Linked DNA regions of Colwellia sp. M166. The protein of the gene in region 1 interacts with the protein of each later gene in a pairwise test. Links are inferred from orthologs where the notes say so. Each region holds a gene or a part of one and is shown on either strand. Other genes may lie near its edges.

Evidence for each region.
Region 2: the proteins of FGD67_RS11445 (region 1) and topA interact in binary tests that used the Escherichia coli proteins (3 or more experiments, as listed by UniProt). The link is inferred for Colwellia sp. M166 from one-to-one orthologs.

Annotation. Positions count from the first base shown.
Region 1 is NZ_CP040755.1:2,509,903-2,515,630, reverse strand. What follows is about bases 1,056-3,876. They hold FGD67_RS11445 (YigZ family protein), read right to left. Parts: upstream 2,868-3,876; coding sequence 2,244-2,867; downstream 1,056-2,243. Other genes in these bases: pepQ (Xaa-Pro dipeptidase), read right to left, coding at 2,880-3,876; FGD67_RS11450 (TrkH family potassium uptake protein), read right to left, coding at 1,056-2,234. Outside these bases: Trk system potassium transporter TrkA, read left to right, coding at 1-733; more of FGD67_RS11450, read right to left, coding at 768-1,055; more of pepQ, read right to left, coding at 3,877-4,199; FGD67_RS11435 (transglycosylase SLT domain-containing protein), read right to left, coding at 4,318-5,728.
Region 2 is NZ_CP040755.1:3,843,493-3,849,669, reverse strand. What follows is about bases 1,493-4,762. They hold topA (type I DNA topoisomerase), read right to left. Parts: upstream 4,375-4,762; coding sequence 1,693-4,374; downstream 1,493-1,692. In the rest of the region: FGD67_RS17405 (hypothetical protein), read left to right, coding at 1-64; FGD67_RS17400 (ribosome recycling factor family protein), read left to right, coding at 121-501; FGD67_RS17385 (arginase family protein), read left to right, coding at 4,775-5,881; FGD67_RS17380 (Ig-like domain-containing protein), read right to left, coding at 6,000-6,177. UniProt on the Escherichia coli protein: Releases the supercoiling and torsional tension of DNA, which is introduced during the DNA replication and transcription, by transiently cleaving and rejoining one strand of the DNA duplex.

The DNA of each region.
Region 1 (5,728 bases):
TCATATTCGAGCGGTAATGAATGAATTACAAAAATTAGAAGCACCTTATAAAAAAATCATGATCGCCGGCGGAGGTAATATTGGTGCGGGTTTAGCTCGGCTGTTAGAAAAAAATCACCAAGTTAAATTAATAGAACACTCAGCTAAACGTGCTGCCTATTTAGCTTCTGAGTTAAGTGACACTTTGGTTTTTGCTGGTGACTCTTCTGATCAAGAGCTTCTGATGGAAGAGCATATTGACCAATTTGATGTTTTTATTGCGGTCACTAATGATGACGAAGCAAATATTATGTCATCGTTACTCGCCAAACGTTTAGGTGTGCGCAAAGCCATGGTATTAATCCAGCGCAGTGCCTACATTGATTTAGTTCATGGTAGTAATATAGATATTGCTGTTTCACCGCAGCATGCAACTATTTCAGCGCTATTAACTCACGTACGTCGAGGTAATATCGATAATGTTTACAGTTTGCGTGGTGGTGCAGCAGAAGCGATAGAGATTGTCGCTAAAGGTGATGAAAAATCCTCTAAAGTTGTTGGTAAAACTATCCAGCAAATTAAATTACCGCCCGGTACAACTATAGGCGCTATTGTCCGTGACGAAGAAGTGCTAATCGCCCATTCACATACTAAGATTGAAGCAGAAGATCATGTGGTGCTGTTTTTAGTCAGTAAACGTTATATCAGCGATGTTGAAGCCTTGTTCCAATTAGATGCTATAACATTTTTCTAAGCATTCAAGCTTAATAGCTACTGTAAGAATAATATTAGGTTCGCCAAAATGCTGGTGTGAATAATACCAGCAAGGTAAAAATCTCTAAACGTCCAAATAACATAGCAACAACTAATACCCACTTACTAAAATCATTTATATCAGCAAAGTTTGCCGCGACTTGTCCTAAACCTGGGCCTAAGTTATTTAAACAGGCAGCCACCGCGGTAAATGCAGCAATATCGTCCATACCTGCGGCTAATAGCAATAGCATACAAATAACAAAGACAGCGGCATAGGCAGAAAAGAAGCCCCAGATAGCTTCGACAACTCTATTGGGTAAGGCTTTTTTACCTAATTTAATCGTAAATACCGCTTTGGGATGCACCAATTTATTCAGCTCTCGAACACCTTGAAGGTAAAGAAGTAGAACACGAATAACTTTCATGCCACCACCAGCACTGCCCGCACAACCACCAATAAAACTTGAAAATATTAATAATATAGGTAACAGCGTTGGCCAATTAGAAAAAGCGGCTTCATTGGCAGATGCTGCCGAAAACCCTGCCGTAGTGCCAATAGATACCGCATGAAAAAGTGCTTGTTCAAAATTTTCAAAGCCCGATTGATAAACATTAAAACTCATCAAGACGACAAAACAAATCAGCGTTAAGACTAACTGAATACTTAAAAAAGCTTTTAATTCTGAATCATAAAAGTAACTGCGTAATGAACGACTGTTAACTACGGCAAAATGTAAGGCAAAGTTCACCCCAGCAACCAGTAAGAAGAAGACACAAATAAAATTAATCAATGGGCTGTCAAAGTAGCCCATACTCAAATCATGGGTTGAAAAGCCACCAATCGCAATAGTAGAAAAAGAATGGCAAATAGCATCAAAAAGGTTCATTCCGGCAGCCCAATAACTCAAGGCACAAGCAACAGTTAACGTTACATAAATCATCCACAAATGCTTGGCAGTATCGGCAATACGAGGGGTCATTTTTGAATCTTTTACTGGACCCGGCATTTCCGCCCGATATAATTGCATACCACCAATACCGAGCATAGGTAAGATGGCCACAGCGAGGACAATAATACCCATACCTCCTAACCATTGTAATTGCTGTCGATACCACAGCACAGCATGCGGCAAACCATCAATTTTAGTTAATATCGTTGCCCCTGTGGTAGTAAGGCCAGAAAACGATTCAAAGAAAGCATCAGCAACGGAGAGATTGGGTTCATCTAATAATAATAATGGTACTGCAGAAAAGCTTGCCAAAACAGTCCAAAATAACACCACTATTAAAAAACCTTCTCGTGCCCTTAAATCACTTTTTTCAGCGCGATAAGGATACCAAGACAGTAACCCTGCGATCAGGCAAAAAACAAAAGACATTAAAAAAGAAACACCGCCACCATCACGGTAAACGAGTGAAACAAAAGCTGGCGGTAACATAGTCACACTCAATAAAGCGACTAGTAAACCTAATATTCGGATGATATTTTTAAATTGCACGGTAGTTTATTATTGCTTTTTAGTTATCGGTTGTAGTGTTAACTGCCCAGCAGACATTGTTTGCAACTGCAGTTGGAAAAACTCAAGTTTTTCATCTGGTAATGCGAGCGTAAGGACAATATTTTCATTGTAGTCTTGTCGAATGATCTCGCCACCAAACTGTCCAATATAGTACAAAACATCGTTTACTTGGCTATATTGACACGCTAGTGTTTTGCGTACCATAGGAATTTTCAGTTTTGTCGGTAAAACCGCTAATGCTTGTTTAACACTACCGCCGTATGCACGCTGTAATCCACCAGGACCAAGTTTAGTACCACCGAAATATCGTACAACAACTGCGCAAAGCTCACCTATTTGACTACCTATTAACATACTCAGCATAGGTTTACCGGCGGTACCTGATGGTTCACCATCATCAGAAAAACCATACAACTGACTATTTTCAGGCCGACCAGCAATAAAGGCGTAACAGTGATGATTAGCCTGTGGGTGCAGTGCTTGTAAACTTTTTATAAACGCCTTGGCATCAGCAGCACTAGTGCAAGGCTTAAGGTAGCAAATAAAGCGGCTGCGAGTGACAATTGTTTCATCAATAATCTCGTCAGCAGCTATCACATAAGGCGTGGACACGTATATATTCGCTTAATTTAATTCAAAATCTCGTGTCATATTTTCATTATGAGACTGGTGAACGATAATATTATCTTCGATTCTGATACCGCCAAATGGACGCATAGTATCAACTTCTTGCCAGTTAACCATTTTGCCATGCACTGATTGCTTTAAGTCAGCAAGCAGTGAATCAATGAAATATAATCCAGGTTCGATAGTGAAAACTTGATTGCTTTCAATGATACGTGATGTCCGTAAAAAAGCGTGTTGCTCAGGAGTATTAACATGAGTACCACGTTCGTCAGCCATAAAGCCACCAACATCATGGACTTGTAAACCTAAATGATGCCCTAAACCATGCGGAAAGAAAGTTGAAATAATGCCACTATCTACTGCAGTATCAACATCAACATTAATAAAATTAAACTCTTTTAGTACCTTACCTATCTCGCGATATGATGCAATGTGCAGATCAACGTAACTAAGCCCTGGCTTTAAACCATCAACCGCATTTAGCATTAAGCTGTCCATGCGAGCGATTAACTCTGCAAAACGATCGCGCTTAAAGGAATAAGTACGCGTGATATCTGAGGCATAACCATGAAAATTAGCACCCGCATCTAATAAAAATGACCGGTGTGCTTGTGGCACCTCGCGATCTAACGCGGTGTAATGTAATATCGACGTGTTTTCATTCAAGGCGACAATATTGCCATAAGGTGTTTCACTTTCAACATGCTGTGTCGCTTTAAGGTAAGCATGTTGAATATCATATTCTGAGGCGCCATCAAAAAAGGCCGCCTTTGCTGCTTTATGGCCCTTAACCGCAATGGCATTAGAACGGCGCATGCATTCTTGCTCATATGATGTTTTATAAGCACGATGGAAGTGTAAATAGTTGATCAATGGCTCAGGATTGATATGCTCAAAGCCTAAGGCTTTTGCGACTTCGATATGAGCACCGATATAAGCAAAGGCCTTTTTATCGTAAGGCAATAACTTATCAACCTCACTTGCCTTAGAGAGAATTTTAATATCGAAAAAATCACTCCAGTAGCTACCGGCTAATTCAATAACTTTATGCCAAAAATCAACTGGTTGGTAATAAATAAGTGTTGGCTTATCGCGGCCATTTACTAATAACCAACAATTAGGAATATCAACTAAAGGTAACCATGCTTTAAAGTGTGGATTAACACGAAATGGGTAGCTATTATCGTCTAAAAAAGCCTTGATCTCTTGACCAGAATGAATGACTAAGCCTTGAAGATTTTCTCTTGTTAATACAGCTTTGGTTCTTTTTTGTAATTCAGCAACATGAGCTGGATAGTGACTCGCTAGTGTATTCATCTGGTAACTCTCTAAATTTCTTGTTGTTTTAATTATACCGCGTTTAGTGCGATATGATAATGCTTATACCTATGATACTTCAACATACTGTTTCAGAGCTATCATGGCTATATATGCGCTATTCATTTATATTCATCGCAATGATCTGATCAAATAACGAAACTGTTTGCCCTACTTTATGTTGATATATTTGTTGATACGCGAGAACACTTTTGACGTATTCTCGTGTTTCTTTAAACGGAATAGTCTCGATCCAAACATCTGCAGGTAGCGATTCAGCCCCCTTTAACCAAGTTTTTACTCGATAAGGACCGGCATTATAAGCTGCGGTAGCAAGCACAGGGTTACCATCATGACGATCCAATAAGTTTCGTAAATATTTAGTCCCTAGCTTGATATTATTTTTAGCATCGAGTAAATACCGATTAGACACTGTTTTACGTGCTAACTGCTTTGCCGTACCTGGCATTATTTGCATTAAGCCTTTAGCCCCTGCAGAGGAATTAGCATCTGACATGAACGAACTTTCTCGCCGAGCAATAGCAAACGCCCATGCTGAATTGATTTTTTCATTGCCAGCGTAATGTTTAATCTCATTTTCAAAGCCTAATGGAAAGCGTAAATTAACATCATCAAGATAGCCAACCTTAGCTAAGGTAAATATAGCTCTGTCATACCAATGCATCTCATTAGCAATTTTAGAAGCAACTAACTTGTCTCGCTTATTGAGTTTCGATAACCAATAGTTCCATTCTTGACGCGCATGATGAAATCGGCCAATAGCAAACAACTCAAAGGCTCTTTTCGCTTCAGGGCTTTTAATAATCAACGCTTTTTCATCAGCACTAACATCAAGCGGTATGTTCTGAAAGTTAGCTGGCTTATTTAAATAGCTGGCGGCTAAAAAACCATAATAATGCCGGCTTTGTGCCAGTTCACTTAATAGTTTATTGCCAGTTTCTAGCGCTCCGGTTGCCAATAAACTTCTACTATACCAATAACGCCACTTTAGGCTTTTTTGTGCTATTTCAGGTAATTTTAACAGCTTAGTTTTAATATTTTGCCAATTTTGATCTCGTAATGCGTCTGTTATATACCACTGTGTTAAATTACTATTAAAATCTTTATCATCAACTTGTGCTAACCACCCTGCCGCATCTAAATGATTTTTACTGGCCAATGCTAAAGCAAACTTCAAGGTGATTTGTTGTTGCTGTTGTTTTGTAAATGGTAATAGTGTCTTAGCTAAAGCATAACTATCAAGTGCTTGTTGAGGTGCACGCCATATCAAACGCTTTAAACCGTAAGCAACAATTTCAGCTTCTCTTGGAGTTTTGTTTTTAAATTTTGTTAAACGTTTAACGTAGGACGGATCACGACGTACTTTATGCCAAAGCTCAGCTAAATACTGCTCATTTTTTGGTAATAGCATGGTTAAATAAGGAATTAAAGTATGCTTACCACCATCTGCGGCTAACACGATACGTTGCCAGATAATATCATTGGTTCGATAACCCGCTTGTTGCCAT
Region 2 (6,177 bases), 1.3 Mb from region 1 along the record:
TAAAAAAGCTAAAGCGGAAGAAGATGATTTAGATTTATTATTTCAACCGAAGAAAAAATGGTAACCTAACCTCTAAACGACTAAACCAGCTGCAATGCTGGTTTTTAGTTTCTATAAGTAATGAAAACAGCCAAAAATAAAACACCCAATATTACCCTACCTGCTTTTTTACGTCGTGTACTAAAATCCTCCGTACTTAAATCTCTGATCCGCGAACAAGGTGGGGAGCTTAACCGTATTGGTCGTTCTCGCAATTGGCAACTCAACGCTAGCTTTGAACAAATAGAAGCAATAATAACGGCAATTGAGGCTAGTGAAGAGCAAAGTTGGCAGTGGTTGGTCACACACTTGTCTAAGCAACACAAAAACTTAAGCTTTGATATGTTGATCAGCATTGTGGACAAAAAGCCGGGGATAACCGTGTCTGAGCTCATGCTTCGCACTGACTGCACCATCGCTGAGGCACGAAGAGTGATAGATACACTAGAATTTGCTGATTAACCTCAGCTCGGGATAAGAATTAATTAAATTGAACTAAGTGCCCGTTCCACGATCCGATCTTTCGACCAAGAAAAAACAGAAAGATAATAAGGAACGGGCATGAATAAACTAGTTGAAATATTCTGTGATGTCGATGATTTTTGTCGCGTATTTATCCCACAATGGGAGAAACAATTAATTGCTGATGGAAGTATCAAGCGAAATCGTCCATGCCGTATGGCTATGAGTGAGATAATCACTATATTAATTGCTTTTCATACATCAAATCATCGCGACTTTAAAAATTATTATAAAGGTTATATTGCTAAGTTTTATCGTTCACATTTCCCTAGCTTATTGAGCTACACTCGATTTTTAGAAGTGATGCCTAAAGCGGTCGTTCCACTTTCTAGCTACTTTTCAATACTTAAAGGTGAGTCTACAGGTATTGAGTTTATTGACTCTACAAGCATAAAAGTATGCCATAACTTAAGAATTCCTAGACATAAAACATTTGACGGTATAGCCGAACGGGGCAAAGGAACAATGGGTTGGTTTTATGGGTTCAAACTACATTTAGTCACTAACTTTAGAGGTGAAATAGTTGAGGCTAAATTAACTACTGGCAATGTTCACGACACAAAGCCCGTATTAGCCTTAGCTAAAAACTTAAAAGGGAAGTTATATGCAGATAAAGGCTATATAAGCAAAAAAATTAACAGTTGGTTTGAAGGAAAAAGGAGTTGATTTGATAACAACCGTGCGCCGTAATATGAAAGCCAAAGCTATGTCGTTATGGGATAGAGCAATGTTATCTAGACGGTTTATTATTGAAACGATAAATGATCAATTGAAGAATATATCTCAAATAGAGCATTCGCGTCATCGTAGCCCTAATAGTTTTATGTTGAATTTACTGGCAGGTTTAGTGGCTTATTGCCTTAAAGAAAATAAGCCAACCCTTAATATTAGTGACGTAGAGAAGAATGCTATGGTTAGGGCTTAACCCGATCTGAGGTTGATTAATACTATTTAGACAACGTTACTCAGCTGCTTCCAACTCAATGTAATTTAATCGCTTGAAGATTATCAAACCGCTGCAGATAAACAATCGATATAACGCTAAGTTATTCTGAAACATTAGCAATAAAAAAAGCGCTCAAGAGCGCTTTTATTCTATCAACTTGCCCATACTAGAATGGGCAAGCTAAGTTAGGCTGACTTTTTTTCTTTCGGCTTTGCTTTTGGTTTCGCTTTAGCTTTTGCCTTAGGGGCTTTTTTCTTCGCTAACTCTTCGACCCACTTGCCTTCAATATATTTAGCATTCCAGCCAGTCGCTTTACCTTCAACTTCCGTCATTACATACTGTGATTTAGTTTTTCGGCTATAACGTACTACAGCAAGGTTACCCTCAGGATCTTCTGCTGGAGCATCGGCAAGATAATAGAATTTTTCTGAAATTCTATCGCGAAAACGCGCCAACTCAACCACTTTCGGTGCCCGTGTTTCTCGTGACTTGGGAAACGTATTTGCCGCTAAGAAAATACCTGCCGCACCATCACGTAAAACAAAGTGCGCTTCAGATTTTTCACATGGCAATTCAGGTAATTGTACCGGATCTTCTTTCGGTGGCGCAGCTTCACCACTAGCCAATAGCTTACGGGTATTTTTACATTCGCTATTCGTACAATCAAAATACTTACCAAAACGGCCAGACTTAAGCTCCATTTCGGCTTCACAACGATCACATTCTAAAATAGGACCATCGTAGCCTTTGAGCTTAAATTCACCTTTTTCTAACTCTAAACCATCGCAGACAGGGTTATTACCACAAACATGTAACTTGCGCGTTTCATCGATCAAGTAACTGTCCATAGCCGTGCCGCATTTGTTACAACGGTGCATAGCACGTAGCGCTTCAGTTTCTTGGTCTTCAGCTAAAACGCTAACCGCTTCTTCACCTGGCGTTAAGTTCATGGTGGTTGTGCAGCGCTCTTTTGGCGGTAATGCATAACCAGAACAACCTAAGAATACGCCAGTAGAACCGGTTCTGATACCCATTTTACGACCACAGGTTGGACAATCAATATCAGTAACAATAGGTTCATTATTACGCATACCACCTTCATCAGAAGGCTTGTCCGCAAGCTCTAACTGCTGAGTAAAGTTTTTATAGAAACCGTTTAATACGTCTTTCCAGTTACTTTTTCCTTCAGCAACTTCATCCAGCTCCTGCTCCATATTGGCAGTGAAGTCATAATTCATTAGCTTTTGAAAGCTGCCGGATAAACTATCCGTAACGATTTCACCCATTTTTTCGGCATAAAAACGTTTTTTATCTAAACGTACATAACCGCGATCTTGAATAGTTGAAATAATTGACGCATACGTTGATGGGCGACCAATTGAGCGTTTTTCGAGTTCTTTTACTAATGATGCCTCACCAAAGCGAGCCGGTGGCTTAGTAAAGTGCTGAGCAGGATTCAATTGTTGTAACGTTAACGCTTCACCCACGGCTAAGTCAGGTAAATGTTTATCATCACCTTTTGATAATTGCGGATGAACACGGGTCCAACCATCAAACTGCATTACACGCCCTTTAGCTTTTAAATCAAAACCAGAAGCATCAACGGTAATCGTACTTACTGTATAACGTGCAGCGGTCATTTGACAGGCGACAAATTGGCGCCAAATTAACTCATACAATTTTTTCGCATCAGCATCAACATCAGTGATAAAAGCAGCTTCAAGTTTAACATTCGATGGACGAATAGCCTCATGCGCCTCTTGAGCATTACCTTTACTGCTATATATCTTAGCGTTTTCTGGTAAGTAGTTATCACCAAAGCTATCACTAATATAAGCACGACAAGCTTCAACCGCATCTTTACTTAAATTAGTTGAGTCAGTACGCATATAAGTAATATGCCCAGCTTCATACAAGCGCTGTGCTAAGCCCATAGTACGTTTAACACCAAAGCCTAATTTAGTACTCGCAGCCTGCTGTAATGTCGAAGTAATAAACGGTGCAGATGGTGTACTCTTTGATGGTTTATCTTCACGTTTACTGACGGTATAGGCTGACGATTTTAGAACCGCTAGGGCTTTATTCGTATCAGCTTCATTCGTTGGCTTAAATGGTTTCCCCTTTTCATGAGTAACATCAAGTGCGAAATCATTACCGGCAGCAGTGTGTGTATCGGCACTAACTTCCCAATACTCTTTCGGATCAAAGGCTTTAATTTCACGTTCTTTTTCAACCACAAGTTTTACCGCAACCGATTGTACTCGACCTGCAGATAAACCTCTGGCAACTTTTTTCCATAACAATGGGCTAACCATAAAACCAACAACACGGTCAAGAAAGCGTCGTGCTTGCTGAGCATTAACCCCTGGCATACTCAATTCACCGGGTGAAGAGAAGGCCTGTTGAATTGCATTTTCAGTGATTTCATTGAAAACAACACGTTTAAATTTCGCGTCATCACCACCGATGATCTCTTTTAAATGCCAAGCTATCGCCTCTCCCTCTCTATCCAAATCGGTTGCGAGATAGATGGTGTCGGCGGTACTAGCAAGCTTGGTTAATTCACTAACCACTTTTTCTTTGCCGGGTAATATTTGATAATTCGCTTCCCAATTATTATCAGGATCGATTCCCATACGGTTAACCAGTGCAAGCTTATCGCGCTTCTGCTTATATTTGGCTTTCGCCGCAGGTGCCATTTTTCTCACTTCAGCAGGAGATTTAGCTGCCACTTTTTTACCGGTACTGCCATGGGGTAGATCACGTACGTGACCAACACTCGATTTTACAATAAAATCTTTACCAAGGTACTTGTTAATTGTTTTCGCTTTGGCTGGCGATTCCACAATTACCAGAGATTTTGCCATATTATTTTATATTCCTACTAAGCTGACTATTGCCAGTTTCGTCACAGTTAGTTGCGCTGAATTACTTGATATTGCGCGAGCAAAATATTAAGTAAAAATTGTATGTATCAATAAAACTGAGACTTAAAATTAAATTTGAGACTAAAATTACTATTAGATATATCTGTAAATTAGCAAGCTGACAAGCAAAAAATTTTTATATATGTGCCTTTTTACAACTTTTAGCTATAATGATGCGAATTTTTCGGCGCCATCATAATCGACTTTATGATAAAACTTAAGGGCTGAGACCGAAATAACTTCAGTTTATCATCAGTAATAACAATTTATTACCATCACTCCAGGTAGTTTGCGTTCATTTAAGTGAATTTCAATACCTTTTAATAGGAAGAGAATATACATGACAATCTCATGGTCAACATTTAAAAATAAAATCAGCCAGTGCTTATGTCCACCAGGCAACGGAGTTTTTACCGTTAACACCGCAAAAGAACGTAAAGAGCGTTTGCACCAAGCGTTATTTGGCCAATCAGATAATATTGAAGCCCTATGGCAGCAAAGTATTGAAAAGCTGCCAGAATCGACTAATGCGGTTATTCTAGGTGTTGCTTCAGATTGTGGTGGTGGTATTTTACGTGGCGCAAACTGGGGACCGTTATTTGTTCGCTCGACATTGCTAGAGCAGTATCCTGATTTAACCGCCTTTGATTTAGGTGACGTACGCGTTATTCCGCATTTATTACACGATAAGTATTTAAATGAGGCCACTATTGCCAATTGTCGTAAAGCACTCTACCAAGATGAGAATAGTAAATTCGCGGTTAGCCCTTTAACGATAACAGAAGACGTTTTACACGACTTTTATGCTGAATTTCCAAACAAAGGTATTTTTGGTATTGGCGGTGATCATTCGGTAAGTTACCCATTAACAAAAGCCTATTTACAGGCAAAGAAAAAGCAAGGCGTACGTGCCGCAATTGTTCATTTTGACGCTCATACTGATTTGCTCGTCGAACGTTTAGGTATCGATCTTTGCTTTGGCTCTTGGTGTACACACATTTTAGATGATTTAACTGAGCATCGTGATTTGATTCAAGTTGGAATTCGCTCAAGCGGCAAGCCTAAGTCACATTGGGAAAGCACCTTTGGAGTTAAACAACATTGGGCTCATGAAGTTAAAGAGCAAGGTGTTGAAGCGGTTATTAAAAAAATTATTACTCAGTTAAAGGCTGATAATATTGATGAAGTTTATGTCAGCTTTGATATTGACGCACTTGACGAAACTTATGCTTCGGCAACAGGTACGCCAGAGCCTGACGGTTTGTCACCAGATGAAGCAATGCAAATACTACGTGCTGTTGCAACTCAATGTCCGATCACAGGTGCCGACATGATGGAAATAGCCCCATTTACTGACAGCACTGGTTTAGGTGAAGTTAGCCGTGACAGAACGTTAGCGGCTGGCGCTGAAATTTCAGCATTCTTAATTAAAGAAATGAATAAGTAATATAAGAATATACGATTTAGCCTACAGTGTAGTATATATGATCCATCCTAGCATGTGGCAATAGCCGAAAACAAAAAAGCCGCTAATTTTGCGGCTTTTTTATTCTGCAATTTGACAACTAATTTACATCAGTACAGTCATTTGAAAATCCAAATGGGCTTAAACCTTGAGGCGGTGGCGCATCCTCATTTAATACATCCTCCAATAGCGCAGGTAGTATAAAAGTCGTCTGTCTTAAGCTTTCTGTTCCGCCTACTTTCGCGCTAACAACCAAATTGATGTTTATCCACCCACCA